2 regions of the Mycobacterium sp. 050272 genome follow, and region 1 is predicted to be linked to the other one. Evidence: riboswitches for the same ligand, from Rfam matches in the RefSeq annotation. Region 1 holds a riboswitch; the other holds the start of a gene.
What was found. A riboswitch is a leader RNA that binds a small molecule or an ion and turns the genes downstream of it on or off. The one in region 1 is predicted to bind cobalamin.
Positions count from the first base shown of each region.

Region 2: it holds a riboswitch for cobalamin, as region 1 does, so the genes downstream of both, metE (5-methyltetrahydropteroyltriglutamate--homocysteine S-methyltransferase) here and AAHS21_RS25715 ((2Fe-2S)-binding protein) in region 1, are expected to answer to the same signal.

Region 1 covers NZ_JBCHKV010000017.1:85,589-95,096, reverse strand. The annotation lists gene AAHS21_RS25725 (glycosyltransferase) at 1-689, shown strand, start outside; gene AAHS21_RS25720 (DUF3046 domain-containing protein) at 701-907, shown strand; gene AAHS21_RS25715 ((2Fe-2S)-binding protein) at 1,067-1,741, opposite strand; cobalamin riboswitch at 1,784-1,920, opposite strand; gene recA (recombinase RecA) at 2,079-3,119, shown strand; gene recX (recombination regulator RecX) at 3,085-3,606, shown strand; gene AAHS21_RS25700 (PPE family protein) at 3,846-5,030, shown strand; gene miaB (tRNA (N6-isopentenyl adenosine(37)-C2)-methylthiotransferase MiaB) at 5,105-6,631, shown strand; gene AAHS21_RS25690 (hypothetical protein) at 6,619-7,251, shown strand; gene AAHS21_RS25685 (DUF349 domain-containing protein) at 7,248-8,582, opposite strand; gene AAHS21_RS25680 (DMT family transporter) at 9,389-9,508, shown strand, end outside.
Region 2 covers NZ_JBCHKV010000002.1:173,225-182,732, forward strand. The annotation lists gene AAHS21_RS05570 (GMC family oxidoreductase) at 1-1,585, opposite strand, end outside; gene AAHS21_RS05575 (AraC family transcriptional regulator) at 1,702-2,712, opposite strand; gene AAHS21_RS05580 (TrpB-like pyridoxal phosphate-dependent enzyme) at 3,187-4,485, shown strand; gene AAHS21_RS05585 (SDR family oxidoreductase) at 4,634-5,278, shown strand; cobalamin riboswitch at 5,326-5,519, shown strand; gene metE (5-methyltetrahydropteroyltriglutamate--homocysteine S-methyltransferase) at 5,667-7,946, shown strand; gene AAHS21_RS05595 (DUF3556 domain-containing protein) at 7,999-9,508, opposite strand, start outside.

The DNA of each region.
Region 1 (9,508 bases):
GTCTGCAGCAGCGCGAGATGGCGCGCACCGAGATCGGACTGCCGGCGCGCGATCCCGGTCCGCTGCGACGGCTGATCGCGACGCTGCCCGCGCTGGAGGTGTCCCGTCCGGACTGGCCGGCCGAGGCCGTCGTCGTCGGTCCGCTGCACTTCGAGCCGACCGATCGCATCCTCGAGGTCCCGGCTGACTCCGGGCCGGTGATCGTCATCGCGCCGTCGACCGCCTTGATCGGGACCGAGGGTCTTGCCGAAGTCGCGCTGGGGTGCCTGACGCCGGGGGAGACGTTGCCGGCGGGTTCGCGCCTGCTGGTGTCGCGGTTGAACGGACCGGATCTGACGGTGCCACCGTGGGCGGTTGTCGGGCTGGGCCGTCAGGACGAGTTGCTCTGTCATGCCGACGTCGTGATCTGCGGCGGCGGCCACGGCATGGTCGCCAAGACGCTGCTGGCCGGGGTACCGCTGGTGGTGGTTCCCGGCGGCGGGGATCAGTGGGAGATCGCCAACCGGGTGCAGCGGCAGGGGAGCGCGCGGCTGATTCGGCCGCTGACCGCCGATGCGCTGGCCGACGCGGTCAACGAGGTGTTGTCCACGCCGAGCTACCGCGATGCCGCACGCACCGCCGCGTCCGGTATCCACCGCGTCGCCGACCCGGTTCGGGTGTGCCACCAAGCGCTGGCGCTCGCGAAATAGCCGGGCTCGGTATGTTGGCTGGCGTGCGGCTGACGGAGTTCAACGAGCGGGTGGTGCTGCGATTCGGTGCTGCCTACGGCGCATCGGTACTGGTAGATCACGTGCTGCCGGGTTTTGACGGCCGCACCGCCGCCCAGGCGATCGAGGACGGCATCGAACCCCGCGACGTCTGGCGGGCGTTGTGCGTCGACTTCGACGTGCCCCGCGAGCAATGGTGAGCTTTTAGCTCGCCAGCTTCCCGTCGAGTGTGCGCTGGAGGCTTTGCGGGTGCGCTGGCGGATTTGCGGGTGCGGCCAGGGCGGTGAATCGGCCGAAACCGCGCCGTGGGCGCGCACGCTCAGCGCCGGGGCCGCACACTCGACGCTTTGGCCGCTCACTCAACGCCGGGTCGAGCGCGGTGCCTGGCGAAACACGCAGTCACCGCAGACCGATCGCCCGGGCAGGCGATAGAACAGGCAGCAGCTGTCGCGCTTGAAGCTCAGGTGTGAGCCGGTGATGATGCCGGATCCGGACAGCACGCCGGTGTCGAGCAGGGACGCGGTGATCTCGACGATCCGTGCCCGCAGGTCCGGTCGGGCCGCGAGCAGCGCCCGCGATGCGCCGACGAGTGCGGACGCGATGTTGCCCGCCACCAGGGCGGGCGCCAGTTTTACCCGCAGGCCGGCCGCAAACGGCTGCATATGGTGTTGCACCACAAGGCGATACAACTCGGCCGCACTGTCCGCGACCGGCTCTCCGACGGGCTCGGGCAGGCGCAGCTGCGCCCCGTCGTCGGCACGTTCCAGGTGTTGCAGGTCCGGGACGACGCCGTGGGCCAACGCGCAGGCCAGCGCCGGTGACCACAACCGGGTGGCGTGGCCGAGATGGACCAGGGAGGCGCCGATCCGCAGGTCCGTCGTGTGGTAGCGCTGAGCCGTGGTGTCGATCAAACCCGCAAAGCCATCGGCGTAGTCCTGACGGATCGGGTGCCATCCTGTCGCCCCGCCGCCCACAGTCAGTGCGAAAAACCCTTTATAGGAAGATATTTCGGCAAGCTCACCGGAGATATCCATGCGTGCGCAACCAGCCTCTCTGGGGAGATCCGCCCCAGCGTCTAGTGAGGAAGCGCCGGCGGAGAGTATCTGGCTCTCGGGTCGCAACGTGCCCGATCACAGTGGCGGGACCGCACCGGATTCGCACCGGTTTCCTCTTCATGCAGGCCCGTCGGCGCACTGTCGGTAGCCGATATTGCCACACGCAGCCGGTCCGGCGTGTCGAACTTGAATCGAACAGGTGTTCGTCTACTGTGGGGATCACTCGAAGAAGGCGACGACTTGTCGGTGGCCATCTCTAGTGTCACGGCCAACCGACCGATACCGGTCAGAAGAACACCGACTATAGGAGAGCACCATGGCGCAAGCGCCCGACCGTGAGAAGGCTCTCGAACTGGCGATGGCCCAGATCGAGAAGAGCTACGGCAAAGGCTCGGTGATGCGTCTCGGCGACGAGCAGCGTCAGCCGATCTCGGTCATTCCGACCGGATCCATCGCATTGGACGTGGCCCTGGGCATCGGCGGCCTGCCACGCGGCCGGGTCGTGGAGATCTACGGCCCGGAATCCTCGGGTAAGACGACCGTCGCCCTGCACGCGGTGGCCAATGCCCAGGCTGCCGGGGGTGTTGCGGCGTTCATCGACGCCGAGCACGCCCTGGACCCGGATTACGCCAGGAAACTCGGCGTCGACACCGATTCCTTGCTGGTCAGCCAGCCCGACACCGGTGAGCAGGCCCTCGAGATCGCCGACATGCTGATCCGCTCCGGCGCCCTGGACATTCTGGTCATCGACTCGGTGGCCGCATTGGTGCCGCGCGCGGAACTCGAGGGCGAGATGGGTGACAGCCACGTCGGGCTACAAGCCCGGCTGATGAGCCAGGCACTGCGGAAAATGACTGGCGCACTGAACAATTCGGGGACCACCGCGATCTTCATCAACCAGCTCCGCGAGAAGATCGGGGTGATGTTCGGCAGCCCCGAAACCACCACGGGTGGAAAGGCTTTGAAGTTCTACGCGTCGGTGCGCCTGGATGTGCGCCGGATCGAGACACTCAAGGACGGCACCGATGCGGTCGGTAACCGCACCCGGGTCAAGGTCGTCAAGAACAAGGTGTCGCCGCCGTTCAAGCAGGCCGAGTTCGACATCCTCTACGGCCGCGGCATCAGCAGGGAGGGGTCGCTGATCGACATGGGTGTGGATCAGGGCTTCATCCGCAAGTCCGGTTCCTGGTTCACCTATGAGGGCGAGCAGCTCGGCCAGGGCAAGGAGAACGTCCGCAACTTCCTGGTGGAGAACGCCGATATCGCCAACGAGATCGAGAAGAAGATCAAGGAAAAGTTGGGCATTGGCGCGGTACTGACCGATGACGACGTCCTCCCCGCCCCCGTCGATTTCTGAGCCTGCCCGCGAGGAGCAGGCGCGGGCGCTGTGCCTGCGCCTGCTCACCGCGAGGTCGCGCACCCGGGCCGAGTTGTCCGGCCAGCTCGCCAAACGTGGATACCCCGACGACGTCAGTGCTCGGGTGCTCGACCGGCTGGCCGCTGTCGGGCTGGTGGACGACCGGGACTTCGCCGAGCAGTGGGTGCGGTCCCGGCACGCGCACGCGGGGAAAAGCAGGCGCGCGTTGGCCGCCGAGCTGCACACCAAGGGAGTCGACAAAGAGGTCATCAATACCGCACTGGCCACGATCGACGCCGGTGCCGAGCGAAGCCGGGCCGAAGAATTGGTGCGGGCCAAGCTGCGGCGGGAAACGCTGAGCGGGGACGACGCGCGGATCACCCGCCGGCTGGTGGGCATGCTGGCTCGCCGTGGCTATGGCCAGAACCTGGCCTGCGAGGTTGTCCTCGCCGAGCTGAACGCCGAACGGGAACGCCGCCGGGTCTAGTCGATTAATTCTCAGGTTCGGCTGGACCGGCATTCGACACGTCCGCGAAATATTGACGCCCGCGTCTTTTTCGTCGACCGCTTAGCTTCGTGAGTGCTTCGGCGTGCTGTCACGGGGAGTTCAGCCACGCCCGTTTAGCTAGCTGAGGCCTCACGGGTGGGGGCTCAGATAGCCGGGGCATCGCATGTTCACCCCGGCTGATGCGGCGCAGGTAGCTGAAAAGCGGAGGACACACGGCGATGGACTTTGCGTTAATGCCGCCGGAGCTCAACTCCGGGCTGATGTATTCAGGACCTGGGGCGGGACCGATGTTGGCGGCCGCCGCCGGTTGGGACGCGGTGGCGGCCGCGCTGGAGTCCACCGCCGGCGGGTATGCCTCAGAGCTTGCGGCGCTGACCGGCCAGGCATGGCTCGGCCCGTCATCGATGCTGATGACGGCCGCGGCCGGCCCCTACGTGCAGTGGTTGCATGCCAGTGCGTCGTACGCCGGGCAAACCGCCGCCCAGGCGTATGACGCGGTCGCTGCCTACGAAACAGCCTTCGCGTTGACCGTGCCCCCGCCGGTGATCGAGGCTAACCGGGCACAGCTGGCGGTCTTGGTGGCGACTAACTTCTTCGGGCAGAACACCCCCGCGATCGCGGTCACCGAAGTCCAGTACATGGAGATGTGGGTCCAAGACGCCACCGCGATGTATGCCTACGCCGGCGATTCGGAGTCGGCGAGCACACTGGCCTCCTTTGGCGAGCCACCTCAGACCACCAAGTCGAACGCATCGAGTGACCTCGCGCGACTCGCGGACCCCACCCTGCAACCCGGCAACATCATCAACCTTCAGCCGGGCAACGCGCGGGTCACCTTCAATCCCGGCGTCAGCGCTCAGGTCGTACGCGGATTTCCGCGAGGTTTTGCCTCGAACAACGGTGCCGTCATTCACGTCATCCAGGGGGGCACCTCGAACGTGGGCGGCGGCAGCATCGTGGGCGACACCATCACCCTTGACCCCGGCGGTTTCTTCTTTCCGTCATATTCGACGACCGGAGCCATGAGCTTCACCGTCGAGAGCGGCTCGGTGTATGTGCTGAACAACGGCACTACGGTGGCGTCGTTGACCGTCTCGCAGAGCGCCGTTGACGTCACGGGCGCCGCCAACGCGTTCACCTGGAGCCCAAGCACCGGCGTCCTCACTGTCGCAGCGCAAAGCAGCATCAACGTCGCCCCCGCAGCCGTGACCCCGGTGGCGCCGGTGACCGCGGGGACATCAAGCGCTGGAATAGCCGCTGTACCCGGAGTGGCCGGCTCACCGGGCCTGGCCGGAACCTCCGGAATCCAACCCCAACTCAACGCGGAACTGCTCGGGCAGTGGTTCCGCGGCGTCACCGGCGCAGACCTGGCCGCGGGCCTGGGCGAAGCCGCATCCGGGTAGGGCTGCCAGCGCGAACGCCGCCGCGTCTAGCTGGGGGTTCATGGGGTAGGCCCCGGTCGCCGTACCATGGCCCCGTGACTTCGACCGTGGCACCGGACGCCGCGAGCCTGGCCGGGCCCGCGACGGGGTCGGGGCGCACCTATCAGGTTCGCACCTACGGCTGCCAGATGAACGTCCACGACTCCGAGCGGTTGGCGGGTCTGCTCGAGGCCGCCGGTTACCAACGCGCCGACGAGGGCGCCGACGCCGATGTGGTGGTCTTCAACACCTGCGCGGTGCGCGAAAACGCCGACAACAAGCTGTACGGAAACATCAGCCACCTGGCCCCGCGCAAACGCGACAACCCCGACTTCCAGATCGCCGTCGGTGGTTGCCTGGCCCAGAAAGACCGAGACTCCCTGCTGCGCAAGGCGCCCTGGGTCGATGTGGTCTTCGGCACGCACAACATCGGGTCGCTGCCCACCCTGCTGGAGCGGGCCCGGCACAACAAGGTCGCCCAGGTGGAGATCGTCGAGGCGCTGCAGGAATTTCCATCGTCGCTGCCGAGCGCCCGCGAATCCGCCTATGCTGCTTGGGTTTCCATCTCTGTCGGCTGCAACAACAGCTGCACGTTCTGCATCGTCCCGTCGCTGCGCGGCAAGGAGGTCGACCGCAGCCCGGCCGACATTCTCGCCGAAGTGCGATCGTTGGTGGCCGACGGCGTCCTGGAAGTCACGCTGCTCGGGCAGAACGTCAACGCATACGGTGTCTCGTTCGCCGATCCCGCTGTGTCCCGCAACCGCGGCGCCTTCGCCGAGCTGCTGCGCGCCTGCGGGGACATCGACGGACTGGAACGCGTGCGGTTCACCTCCCCGCACCCGGCAGAGTTCACCGACGACGTCATCGATGCGATGGCTCAGACGCCCAACGTGTGCCCGGCCCTGCATATGCCGTTGCAGTCGGGGTCGGACCGGGTGCTGCGGGCGATGCGGCGCTCGTATCGCGCGCAACGCTACCTCGGCATCATCGACCGCGTGCGCACGGCGATGCCGCACGCGGCCATCACCACCGACCTGATCGTCGGATTCCCCGGCGAAACCGAGGAGGACTTCGCGGCCACCCTCGACGTGGTGCGCCAGGCCCGGTTTGCGGCCGCGTTCACCTTCCAGTACTCGAAGCGGCCCGGAACCCCGGCCGCCGAACTCGACGGACAGCTGCCGAAAGACGTTGTGCAGGAACGCTATATGCGGCTGGTCGAATTGCAGGAGCAAATTTCGCTGGAGGGCAACCGCGAACTGGTCGGCCGGCAGGTCGAATTGCTGGTCGCGACCGGCGAGGGCCGCAAGGACGCGCGCACCGCTCGCATGACCGGGCGCGCCCGTGACGGCCGGCTGGTGCACTTCACCGCCGACACCCCGGTGCGCCCCGGAGACATCATCACCACCGTGGTCACCGGGGCCGCCCCGCACCACCTGATCGCCGACGCCGGCATCCTGACCCACCGCCGCACCCGGGCCGGTGACGGGCACGCCGCCGGACGGCGCGCCGGCGGTGTCGGTTTGGGCATGCCCGGCATTGGGCCGGCAATTCAAACAGTCGAAACCCAGGGATGTACCCGATGACGAACGAACATCCGGATCTTGATGCGCTGCGCTCCGAGATCGAGGCCGCCGAACGCCGCGTTGCACGCGAAATCGACCCCGGCCCAAGGGCATTGATCGTCGCCATCCTGGTGTTCGTGCTGCTCGGATCGTTCATCTTGCCGCATACCGGCCAGGTCCGCGGCTGGGATGTATTGTTCAGCAGCCACGGCGCCGGTGCGGCCGCGTTGTCGCTGCCGTCGAAGGTATTCCTCTGGTTCACACTGGTTTTCGGTGTCGGGTTCTCGATGCTGGCACTACTGACCCGGCGCTGGGCGCTGGCCTGGATCGCGCTGGCGGGCTCGTCGATAGCCAGCGCGACCGGGTTGTTGGCGGTGTGGTCGCGCCAGACCGCGGCGGCCGGTCATCCCGGCCCGGGGATCGGGCTGTGGGTCGCGTGGATCACGGTGATCCTCTTGACGTTCCACTGGGCCCGCGTGGTGTGGTCGCGCACGATCGTGCAACTCGCGGCCGAGGAGCAGCGGCGCCGGGTCAGCGCCGAGCAACAGTCCAGGACGCTGCTGGAGAGCCTGGGTGACCCGGACATCCCCGATGGTCCCGACGTCCAGGCGCCGCCGCCGGACCAGGCGGCGGGTCGCTAGGACCTACGGGTCAGCGCCTCGGCGGCCGCTTGCGCCCACTGCCGCCATTGTTCGGCGTTGGCTTGCGCCTCTTCGGCTTCCTTGGTTCGGCCGGCCGCGGCCGCCTTGCGGGCCTGCTGCTCGTAATGCTCGGCGCGGGTGGCGAACTGCTCGGCGCGTGCCTGCGCTTCGGGGTCAGACCAATTCGATTCGCCGGCGTCGCGCACCTTCTTCTCGACGGCACGCAGCCGCCGCTCCAGGTCGGCTGACCGTTCCCGGGGCACCTTGCCGATCGCGTCCCATTTGTCGGCGATCGACCGCAATGCCGCCCGGGCCGCTTCGTGGTTGCTGGTGTCGATCTTCTCGGCCTCGGCCAGCAGCGCCTCCTTGGCGGTGGCGTTGGCCCGCAACTCCTGATCCTTCTCCGCTGTCACGGCATTACGGGCGGAGAAGAAGGCATCCTGGGCAGCCTTGAAGCGCTTCCACAGCGCGTCGTCGACCTCACGGGTCGCGCGCCCCACCGATTTCCACTCGGTCAGCAAATTGCGGAATTCGGCGCTCGTCGCGGCCCAGTCCGTCGAATCGGACAGCTCCTCGGCTCGCTCGCACAGTCGCTCCTTGGACTGCCGCACGCCCGCGCGCTCGCGGTCCAACTCAGCGAAGTGCGAACCCCGCCTCCGGTTGAACGCTTCGCGCGCGGCCGAATAGCGCTTCCACAGCGCGTCGTCGACCTTGCGATCCAGTCCGGTGATCGTCTTCCACTCATCGAGAATCTCGCGCATCCGGTCCCCGGCGACCTTCCAGTGCGTCGAGTTGGCGGCCAGATCCTCGGCCTCGGCGGCCAGCGCCTCCTTGCGGGCGGTCTGCGCGGCTCGATGCTCGTCGCGGCGGGCGCGTTCGGCGGCGACCGAGGCTTCGGCGTGCTCCACCAGGACGGTCAGCCGGCCGGCGAGCGCGTCGACGTCGCCCAGCACCGAGGCCGTCGGCAACGTCTGGGCCAGCGCGGCCGCGTTGGCCTTGATCTTGCGGGCATCGCCGCTTCCGGAGGCCAGCCGTTCCTCCATCAGCGTGACTTCGGTGCTCAGGTCCTCGAATCGCCTGCCGAAGTGGGCGAATGCGGCCTCACGGTCGCCGGCCTGCCAGGAACCGATGATGCGTTCGCCGGCCGAGCTGACCAACCAGACCGTCCCGTCGTCGTCGACGCGTCCGTACTGATGTGGATTGCCGGCCGGTGGCAACACCACCGGGTGGGCGCTGGGTCGCGGTGTCGGCCCAGGGCGGGGACCCGGTCGCGGCCCGGGACGGGGTGCCGGTTTGGGCGCGTCGCTGGAGCGGGGCTCGTCATCGGTCATGCGCTCGTCACCATCTCTTGCACCCTTTCGCGCGCTCGCTGTCCCGCGCACCTGCCGCGCGTAGCGGCACCTCTACGGTCGGGAGACGTGCTGCGCTCGACAGCTGCTCCGTCACCGATTCCACCAGTATTCAAGCAGCTTGGCGGACCGTATGCCGCAACCTGATCGTCACCGCCTTGACAGCTCCTGTGAAACAGCGGGTGCACCCAGCATTTTTACCGTGAACCGCGCTCGACTTCGGAGAGAAACCGCACCTGCAACGAGGTGCACATCCGTCGCGGTGCCCGCGTTGAGTTCGGCGTGGTGCGTCACGATCAGCAAACGCTGGTGCTGGCGTCGAGTGACCGGTGTAGGACGCGGGTAACGGTTCGATTCCACCGTTGCCGGGGCCGTAGGGCGGGCACGCGGCACCCGGTACCGTGGTAGTGACAATTGGTGTTGCTGGTACTTGTGGGGCTGGAGGGGGCGCGTCAAGATAGTCAGGGGTGGGGCCCGCGCGGCGGCGGATTTAGCCCGCGGTTGCGCGACCGGGATCCTCGTCGCCGCGCAAGCCGGGGCGGGGCGTGGTCGCCGGGCTGTGACACCATGGGAGCGAGTTCGTCGGTCCTATCGGGCGTCACCAGCCGGCCACAGCCTTGCCACAGGCTCTACATAGGTTCGTGAACTACTTATTGCGCAGGACCGTTTCTTCCGCAGTGGCGCGGGCAATTTGAACGCTCACACAACGGAAACGGCTCCGAAACGGGTAGTGAATACCCGTCGCCAATGATGGCCCAGGTGGCCGCGTGCCGGGGAGGAGGTCGCAGATGGAGAAGACGGATATCGCGGTTCTTCTCGCCCTGCTCGCCGCGTTCGCGTCGGCACTGGGGAATGTCGTCCGTCAGCGTTCAGCACAGGAGATCACCGACAAGCCGGTGGGCCACCTC
Region 2 (9,508 bases), on a different contig from region 1:
CGATGATGACGCAGGGCGCCATAGTGTTGCCGGTGGTGACCCGCGGCATGACGGACCCATCGGCGATGCGAAGACCCTCTACCCCATAGACTTTCAGCGATCCGTCGACCACCGACATGCTGTCGTGGCCCATCTTCGCCGCGCACGTCTGGTGGTGGTAGGTGGTGACCTCGTTGCGTAGGAAAGTCACCAGATCGGCGTGGTCGAGCTTGCCCGGCATGACTTCTCGCTTGCTGAAACGACGAAGGGCCGGTGCATTGCCGATTTCACGACACAGTTCGATGCACGCGATTGCGGCCTTGAGGTCGTCTGGGTGCGACATAAGACCGTCATGGATCTTCACGGGGTCGGAGGGCTTTGGCCCGGTAAGAGTGATGTGCCCGCGGCTCTTCGGCCGCACCACCGCGCCATACATGGCCCAGCCCGCCTCGGGCACGCCGAACCTCTGCGCGTTCTCCGCGCTCGAGAACGGGAACTCCAGCTGATAAGCCTGCAGGTCCGGGGCATCCAAAGTCGGATCGCTTTTGCAGAAAAACGTCACTTCACCGCCGCTGTTGCGCCAGGGCAGGGGTTCGCGATATTCCCAGACGCACGAGAAGCCGGGGTGGTCCTGCAGGTTTCGACCGACGCCGGGCAAATGCTGCACCACCCCGATGCCGTGTGACCGCAGGTGAGTCCGATCGCCGATACCCGATTGCATGAGCACCTTCGGGGTGTGGATCGCGCCGAGCGACAGCACGACCTCGGATCCCGCTCCGGCACAGTGCAACTCGTGGTCGTGCAGGAATTCCACTCCGGTTGCCCGCGACCCGTCGAACGTCACGCGAGTCACCATCGCGCCCGTCAGCACGGTCAGGTTGGGCCGGTCCATCAACGGGAACAGGTAAGAGCGGAAGACCGATTCGCGGCGTCCATTGCGGATGCGCAGATCGACGATCGACGCGCCACCGGCGGCCTCCATCAGGGTGCCGTTCGGGCTTGCGAACGCTGGAATGCCAAGCGATTTACCGGCTTCGAGCCCCGCGTGCGCGATCGGGCTCGGTTCGGCGGCAGGTCCGACGTAAACGGGTCCGCCGACCCCACGATGCCCAGGGTCGGGAGCCCCATGCCAGTCCTCGATGGCCCGGTAGATCGCGAGCACCGAATCATAGCTCCACCGTTGGTCTTTGGCTTCGGAAGCGAAGTAATCCCAGTCGCTTTTGTGACCGCGTGCCCACACCATGACGTTGATGCTCGAGCCCCCGCCGAGGACCTTGGCCATCGCGTACGGGATCGCTCGTCCGTTCAGGTGGCAATTACGCTCGGTGGTGAAGTTCCAGTCGCGCTCGCTGCCGAGGTTCGCGAGCCACATTCCCGGTTCGCTGATCTCGGGTCCTTCGTCGGGGCCGCCGGCCTCGAGCACCAGCACGCTCACGTTCGGGTTTTCGGCGAGGCGCCGGGCCACCACCGAGCCGCTCGATCCCGATCCGCACACGATGAAGTCGTATTGCGGCTTCAACTCCGCACCAAGCCGTCGCTGGTTGCGGCGGACCCGTTCGGCGAATTCCACTGTGGGACGACCGATCTCCAGGGAGGTTGATGTCATCTAACTTCTCGCTTCCAGGGCTGGGCGGCGTCTCGGATGGCCGGCCGCGGATACTTCAGGGTGACGCCGCCGGCACCGCTCGAGCGACCTCCTGAGCTCTGGAGTGCGGTTTTCGGCTATCGGTCCGCGTTGCCCGGACAACCTTTGCGATTACGCGTACCGCGCAGGGTCTGCAGCGGCGGCTCTCCGTACATCGCCTGGTAAGCGGCCGCGAAACGGCCGAGGTGCCCGAATCCCCAGCGATGCGCGATGACGGCGACGCCGGCGTTGGCAGAGTGGGCCGATCGCAGCTCACCGTGCGCGCGACGGAGCCTGACCACGCGCAGGTATGCCATGGGCGACATCCCTACGTGCCGGCGAAAACCTTCCTGCAATGCGCGGACGCTGACGTGGCACTCGAGCGCCAACCGCGACGTCGTCAGAGCTGATTGCGGGGTGCTCTCGATGATGTCCATCGCCGCGCGAACGGCCGTCGGCCGGACGGGTCGGACGGGCGATGAAAGAGCCTCACGATGGGGATGGTCGGCCACCAGCAGCAGGCCGTGCACCAGGCTTTCCACCAGCGGGTCCAACACGGCCGGATGCCACATCGGGCTGTCTGAACGGGCCAGCTCCCGATTGAGCCAATGCACCTGGGTCACCCAGCTCCGGACGGCATGGTCGGCCAGAGGCAGCGTGACGGCGAAGGGAACGGACGATGCTGCCGGGTTCCCCAAAAGCGTTTCGAGGGCCGCATCGACAACGAGTTGGTCGATCTTGACCCCCAGGTGCCGGCTGGCCGCGGGCCACCGCGTCACGCTCATCTCGGCGTCGGGGCCGTAGATCGTCGCCGTGGCGGGAGTCGAAACCCACCGTTGTCCGCGGTATTGCGACTCAAGCCGGCCGTCGACCGGGAGGTGTACGTAGTAACTGTCGCGACCGGCCGAGAAACGAAGCGACACGTCGGTGTCATAGCTCAGATCGGCCAGCGTGACCGGCCCGGCGTGTATCAAGCGCTGGCTGAAGCCGAACCGGTCGGCGGGGCCGAGCAGCGCGAGCTTGTGCGAGTGAAAAGCCGATTCGCAAAGGTGAATCGCGTGCTCGGGCGATCGGGTGCGAAACCAGTTGTCCGTAGGCGTGCCGGGCATGTCGTGACACCTTTCATTTTTTTCACCGACCAGCAGAGGCTTGAAGCCGACCCGCGCGACTGGCTACCACCCTCAGGTCCATGGCGACCGCATGCCGTGTCCTCACCGACGAAGCCATTACCGGTATCGGGCAGTGAACTGAGGTCACACATGGTGTACGTCGAGAACGCTGATCCGGTTCGACTCGCCTTCCGTGTTGATAACCGGAGAACTCTCCGCGATCTTTGCTTCACCCCCCAAACCCGCGGTGACAGCGCCGATTGTCGCAGCGAGCAGTATCGACAAAATCGACGAGGCGATAGCGTCCCTTGACGTCAAATCAAACGATGCCGAATTGCAGGCGCTGGAGGCACTCGGATACCCCAACTGTCCATCGCCGGATAATGTTTCGCGCAAGCGGGCGCCGGGGAGCCAACGCTTGCCCGGACATGCCGGTGTGCGATACCTCAAGCGTTTCACCGGATAGGAGTCGCCTTGCGCTATGTACTGAAGCCCGACGATATCCCGGCGGCATGGTTCAACGCAGCGTCTAGCCTCCCCTCGCCACTGCAGCCACCGCGGCACCCGGTCCTCGATCGAGGGGCCGAGGGCGACGATCTACGCGCCCTCTTTCCCCAGGCTCTGATCGAACAGGAGATGTCCGCCGCGCCCTGGGTCGACGTGCCGGGCCAAGTGCTTGACGTCTTAAGACGCTGGCGTCCAACGCCTTTGGTGCGAGCGGTACGTCTCGAACAACTCCTGGGCACGCCGGCCCGGATTTACTTCAAGGACGAGTCGGTGTCACCGGCTGGTTCACACAAGGCCAATACCGCTGTCGCCCAGGTGTATTACAATAAAGCCGAAGGTGTTCGTCGAATCACCACCGAGACCGGTGCTGGACAATGGGGCAGCGCGGTGTCGATGGCCTGCCAATTGTTCGACCTGAAGTGCCATGTCTTCATGGTGGCCGCATCGCACCGGCAGAAGCCGTACCGCCGCATCTTGATGGAGACGTGGGGCGCCGAGGTGATTGCAAGTCCGTCCAGCACCACCGAGGCGGGACAGTCAGTCCTGCACAACGATCCCGACAGTCCCGGTTCACTCGGGATCGCCATCAGCGAAGCAGTCGAAGAGGCACTGGGCAGGCCGGATACCCACTATGCGCTCGGCTCTGTGTTGAATCATGTCCTGCTTCATCAGACGGTGATCGGACTGGAAGCCAAAGAACAACTGCGGCTTGCGGGCGAGGGCGCTCCCGATGTCGTCATCGGCGCATGCGGCGGCGGATCGAACTTCGCGGGTCTGGCGCTGCCGTTTCTGCAATCGCGCACCGCGGCTGGGAGCCGGCCTCGTCTGGTAGCCGTCGAACCGCAGTCCTGCCCGTCACTGACAGCAGGCCTGCTGCGATACGAGTCCGGTGACGCCGCAGGCCTGACCCCGCGGATGTGGATGTACACGATCGGACGCGACTTCGTCCCGCCGGCGACGCACGCCGGCGGACTGCGCTATCACGGCGTGGCGCCGATTGTGTCAAACCTCCTGCAAAACAGGTGGATCGAGGCCGTAGCGTACTCACAGCGATCCGTGCTGGAGGCCGCCATCCGATTCGCACGCAGCGAGGGCGTCATCCCCGCGCCGGAGACCGCGCACGCAATCCGAGGCGTAATGGACGAGGCGCTGGCCGCCCGCCGGACGCAGCGGGAAACCGTGATCTTGTTCAACTACTCGGGTCACGGCCTCCTCGACCTGGCGGCCTACGACGATTATTTCCATGACCGGCTGTCCGACGGCTAATTGCCCAGAGTCGTAACGGAGATCGACTCCACTTATGCTCGGTACCGCAGCGACGATGTGCCTGACGACGAATTTATGGAGCTCGGTATCGACGGACTGCGAAGTAGCTGACAGAGCTGCCCGACGAGTCGCGCGTACGGTCGACGACATGGCACGCATCATCGTCTTCGGCGGACACGGCAAGGTGGCACTGCAGCTGGCTCGCATCCTGAGCGAACGAGGCGCGCAAGTGACCTCCGTCTTCCGCAATCCCGACCACTGCGACGATGTAGCCACCACCGGCGCCGAACCGGTGGTGGCCGACATCGAGCAGCTGGACACCAACGCGCTGGCCGAGCTGCTGCCCGGACACGACGCGGTCGTCTTCTCGGCCGGCGCGGGCGGCGGCAATCCGGCGCGCACCTATGCCGTCGACCGGGACGCCGCGATCCGGGTGATCGATGCCGCCGGCCAGGCGGGCGTCAAGCGGTTCGTGATGGTGTCCTACTTCGGTGCCGGTCCGGATCATGGTGTGCCGCAAGATGATCCGTTCTTCGCCTATGCCCAGGCCAAGGCCGCCGCGGACGCCCATCTGCGAGCTAGCAAGCTGGACTGGACGGTGCTCGGTCCCGGCCGCCTCACGCTGGACGACGCGACCGGGCGCATCGCTGTCGGCGAAGAGGGCAAGGGTGAGGTATCGCGTGCCGATGTCGCGCTCGTCGTGGCCACCGCGCTTTCCGACGATTCGACGATCCGGCGGACCATCGAATTCAACAACGGAGACGTCCCGGTCGCCGAGGCATTGGCGGGCTGACTAAACTCCTTCTCGCAACTGGTTTGCGTGCGCCGCAAGGCGCGGGCATCGAGCGAAGCAACGTTAGCAACGCTTCGTGAGAGGGAACCCGGTGAGAATCCGGGACTGTCCCGCAACGGTATGCAGGAACGACCGCCGTCACCTATGCACTGGTCTCACGACTGGGAAGCGACGGCCACTAGGAGCACCGCCAGGTGCGCGCCTGCGAGTCCGGAGACCTGCCAGCTGTGTCGGGCGCGCCGCGTCCGGCGGCTCATCGCCTCGTGGAATGGGCGTTAGGCTGCAGCCGTTGGTGGTTAGTGCTTCACGAAAAAGAGGTGCTAATCGCTGTTGGAGTGGCTGTACGTCCGCCGGCGATGACCACCACGCCGATTGAAGGACGAATATCGTGATCTGCCAACCATTCACCGCAACCGTCGTCGGTTCTGCGCGCATCGGCCCGAAACGCGAACTCAAGCGCGCGACCGAGGGCTATTGGAAAGGCCGAACCAGCCGCGCGGAACTCGAAGAAGTCGCCGCCACCCTGCGCCGCGACACCTGGACGGGCCTGGTCGATGCCGGATTGGACTCGGTGCCGGTGAACACCTTCTCCTACTACGACCAGATGCTGGACACCGCGGTCATGCTGGGCGCGTTGCCGGCCCGGGCCGCACAGGTTCCCGACGACCTGGACCGCTACTTCGCCGCCGCGCGGGGCAACGCCGACGTCGCGCCGTTGGAGATGACCAAGTGGTTCGACACCAACTACCACTACATCGTTCCCGAGATCGAACCCGCGACGAAGTTCAAGCTCAACCCGGACAAGGTGCTCTCCGAGCTGAAAGAGGCTCTCGAGCAAGGGATTCCGGCCCGCCCGGTCGTCATCGGTCCGATCACGTTTCTGTTGCTGAGCAAGGGCGTCAACGGTGGCGGCGCGCCGATCGAGCGCCTGCAGGAGCTGGTGGGAATCTACTCCGAGCTGCTGAGCCTGCTCGCCGACCCGTCTGTTGGAGGCGCGCAGTGGGTACAGATCGATGAGCCGGCGCTGGTCACCGACATCTGCGCCGACGCCCCCGCGCTGGCCGAAGCCGTCTACAACGCCCTGGGCAAGGTGAGCAACCGGCCCGCCATCTACGTCGCCACCTACTTCGGTGACCCCGGCGCTTCACTGGGCGCGCTGGCCCGCACGCCCGTCGAGGCGATCGGCGTCGACCTGGTGTACGGCGCCGACACGGCGATCGCGGGGGCGCCCGGCTTAGCCGACAAGACCCTGGTGGCCGGCATCGTCGACGGACGCAACATCTGGCGGACTGACTTGCAGGCGGCGCTGAGCAAGCTGACGAGCCTGCTGGGTTCGGCCGCCCACGTCGCGGTGTCGACCTCGTGCTCCACGCTGCACGTGCCGTACTCGCTGGCGCCGGAGACCGGCCTGGACGACGCGCTGCGCAGCTGGCTGGCGTTCGGTGAGGAGAAGGTGGCCGAGGTGGTGGCGCTGTCCCGTGCGCTGCACGAGGGCCGCGAAGCCGTCGCCGCGCAGATCGAGGCATCCAACGCCGCCGTCGCCTCCCGCAAGCAGGATCCGCGGCTGCACAACGACCGGGTCCGGGCCCGCATCGAAGAGATCGTCGCGACCGGTTCTCACCGCGGCGACGCCGCACAACGTCGGGTCAGCCAGGACGAGCGGCTGCACCTGCCGCCGCTGCCGACCACCACAATCGGGTCGTTTCCGCAGACCGTCGAGATCCGCAAGGCGCGCGCCGCACTCGTCGCCGGTGAGATCGACGAGGCCGAGTACGACCGGCGGATGAAACAGGAGATTTCCGACGTCATCACGCTGCAGGAGCAGCTCGGCCTCGACGTGTTGGTGCACGGTGAGCCCGAGCGCAACGACATGGTGCAGTACTTCGCCGAACAGCTGGACGGCTTCTTCGCCACCAAGAACGGCTGGGTGCAGTCCTACGGCAGCCGCTGCGTGCGGCCCCCGGTGCTCTACGGCGACGTCGTCCGCCGGCAGCCGATGACGGTGGAGTGGGCGAAATACGCGCAGTCCCTGACCGACAAGCCGGTCAAGGGCATGCTGACCGGCCCGGTGACGATCCTGGCGTGGTCGTTCGTCCGCGACGACCAGCCGCTGGCCGACACCGCCAATCAGGTGGCACTGGCGATCCGCGACGAGACGGTGGATCTGGAGTCCGCCGGCATCGCGGTCATCCAGGTCGACGAGCCCGCGCTGCGTGAGCTGCTGCCGCTGCGCCGGGCCGATCAGGAGGACTACTTGCGTTGGGCCGTCGGCTCTTTCCGGTTGGCAACCTCCGGCGTCGCCGACTCGACCCAGATCCACACCCACCTGTGCTACTCGGAGTTCGGCGAGGTGATCGGCGCGATCGCCGACCTGGATGCCGATGTCACGTCCATCGAGGCAGCGCGCTCGCATATGGAGGTACTCGACGATCTCAACGCGGTCGGCTTCGCCAACAGCGTGGGCCCCGGCGTCTACGACATCCACTCGCCGCGGGTGCCGAGCTCCGGCGAAATGGCTGAGTCGCTGCGGGCCGCGCTGCAGGCTCTGCCCGCGCAGCGGCTGTGGGTCAACCCCGACTGCGGCCTCAAGACGCGCAACACCGACGAGGTCACCGCGTCGCTGCGCAACATGGTTGCCGCCGCGCGGGAGGTGCGTGCAGGAGTCTAATTTGCGCCGATAGCGCCGAGCGTCACGCCAGCGTGGCGCTCGGGCTTCGGCGTCACTCTGGCGTGACGCTCGGCGGGGCCTCCGGCTCGAGCTCCCCGCGCTCCTCGGCCTGGGGCTGCGGCTCGACCGGCTCTTCGGACAGCACCTGGACCGGCACCTGGTCGTCCCAGGGCTGCCGGGTGACCATGTCCGCGACTTTGACTATGCCGCGCTCGAATTCGCCCGTCGCGGCGTCCACCAGCCGGTAGGCCTGCGTCTGCTTATGGATCGGCTGGGCGTCGAGTAGCACGACGCGCACCTCACCGGGCAGGAATCCGCAGCGCTGCTGCATCGCGGCGATCAGCTGTTCGTTGTGCATATGGCCGTCGCCGAAATTCCATCCGACGGCGGTGCTGCAGATCCGCTCCCCGTCGGTGATCACGTAGTCGTCTTCGTTCTGACCGGCCATCGCCCGGTGCGCCAGGGTGAACAATGCCCGGCCGTGAGTGTTCATGGCGCGGAACGCATATCCGAGATACATCGGGATCTGCGCACGTTCCTTGCCGTACACCTTCTCGAGCTGGGCTGCGGGCATGCTGGCGATCGAGACGATGTTGTGGTTGATCTTTTTGTCCGCCGATGCCTTGATGCACCACAGCGTGGTGTCCCAGTTGCCGGCGTAATAGCGCATGCCGGGCAGGAACGAGATCTTGCGCGGAAATAGGTTGCCCGCGATCACGATCGAGGCGATGAACGCGATGAAAACCCCAACCAGGACAGGGTTTTTCAGGTCGGTCAGTCCGGTGTGAGTGTGGCCGACGAACAGCGCGAAGACGCCGAAGATCATGAACACGTTCCACTCCAGCGGCACGCCCATCGGGATCGCCGACAAGATGCCGAAGTGGAAGATCACCATGATCGCCGCGGGGACCGCGGTCCACCAGCCGCCGTGCCCGACGAATAACGCGATGGGCACGCACATCTCGACGAAGGTGCTCACGTGGGCGAAAACGCGCGACAACCGTCCGGGCCGCAGATCGTCGGGGAACTTCTCGAAGAACATCCGTTTGATGAATCTGGGCCGGAACACCGGGTTGTTGGACATCATCGTCGACATCACGAACGGAAAGTGCTTGTTCAGCTTGGATGTGGCGGCGCCGATCCAGATCACCATGAACACCAGCTTGGCGGCGATGATCATGTCGACACCGCCGAACAGGAACGTCACCGACAGCGTCGCGTATACCTCACCGCGGGCGGCCAGGAAGATCACCTTGTCGCGCAGTCCCAGGATCCCGAGAAGCACCAGGATCAGCACGATCCGCCACGGGCGAATCACCCCGATCTGGGTGCCCAACTCCGGAATCGGGCCGGTGCCGTCGGCGAACAACGTCAGGAAAGTCACCAGCAAGAACAGGCCGTACAGCGCGTTGTCGACCAGCGTGCGGGCGGTGCCCTTGGTCCCGGGGATGCGCTGGGGCCATGGGGGCAGCCGGATGGTGTCGGGCCGCAGCCAATACAGGATCGACCCCAGGGGCGGGTTGAACCGGTTGTTCAGCGGCCCGAAGCCGCAGCCCAGCCCG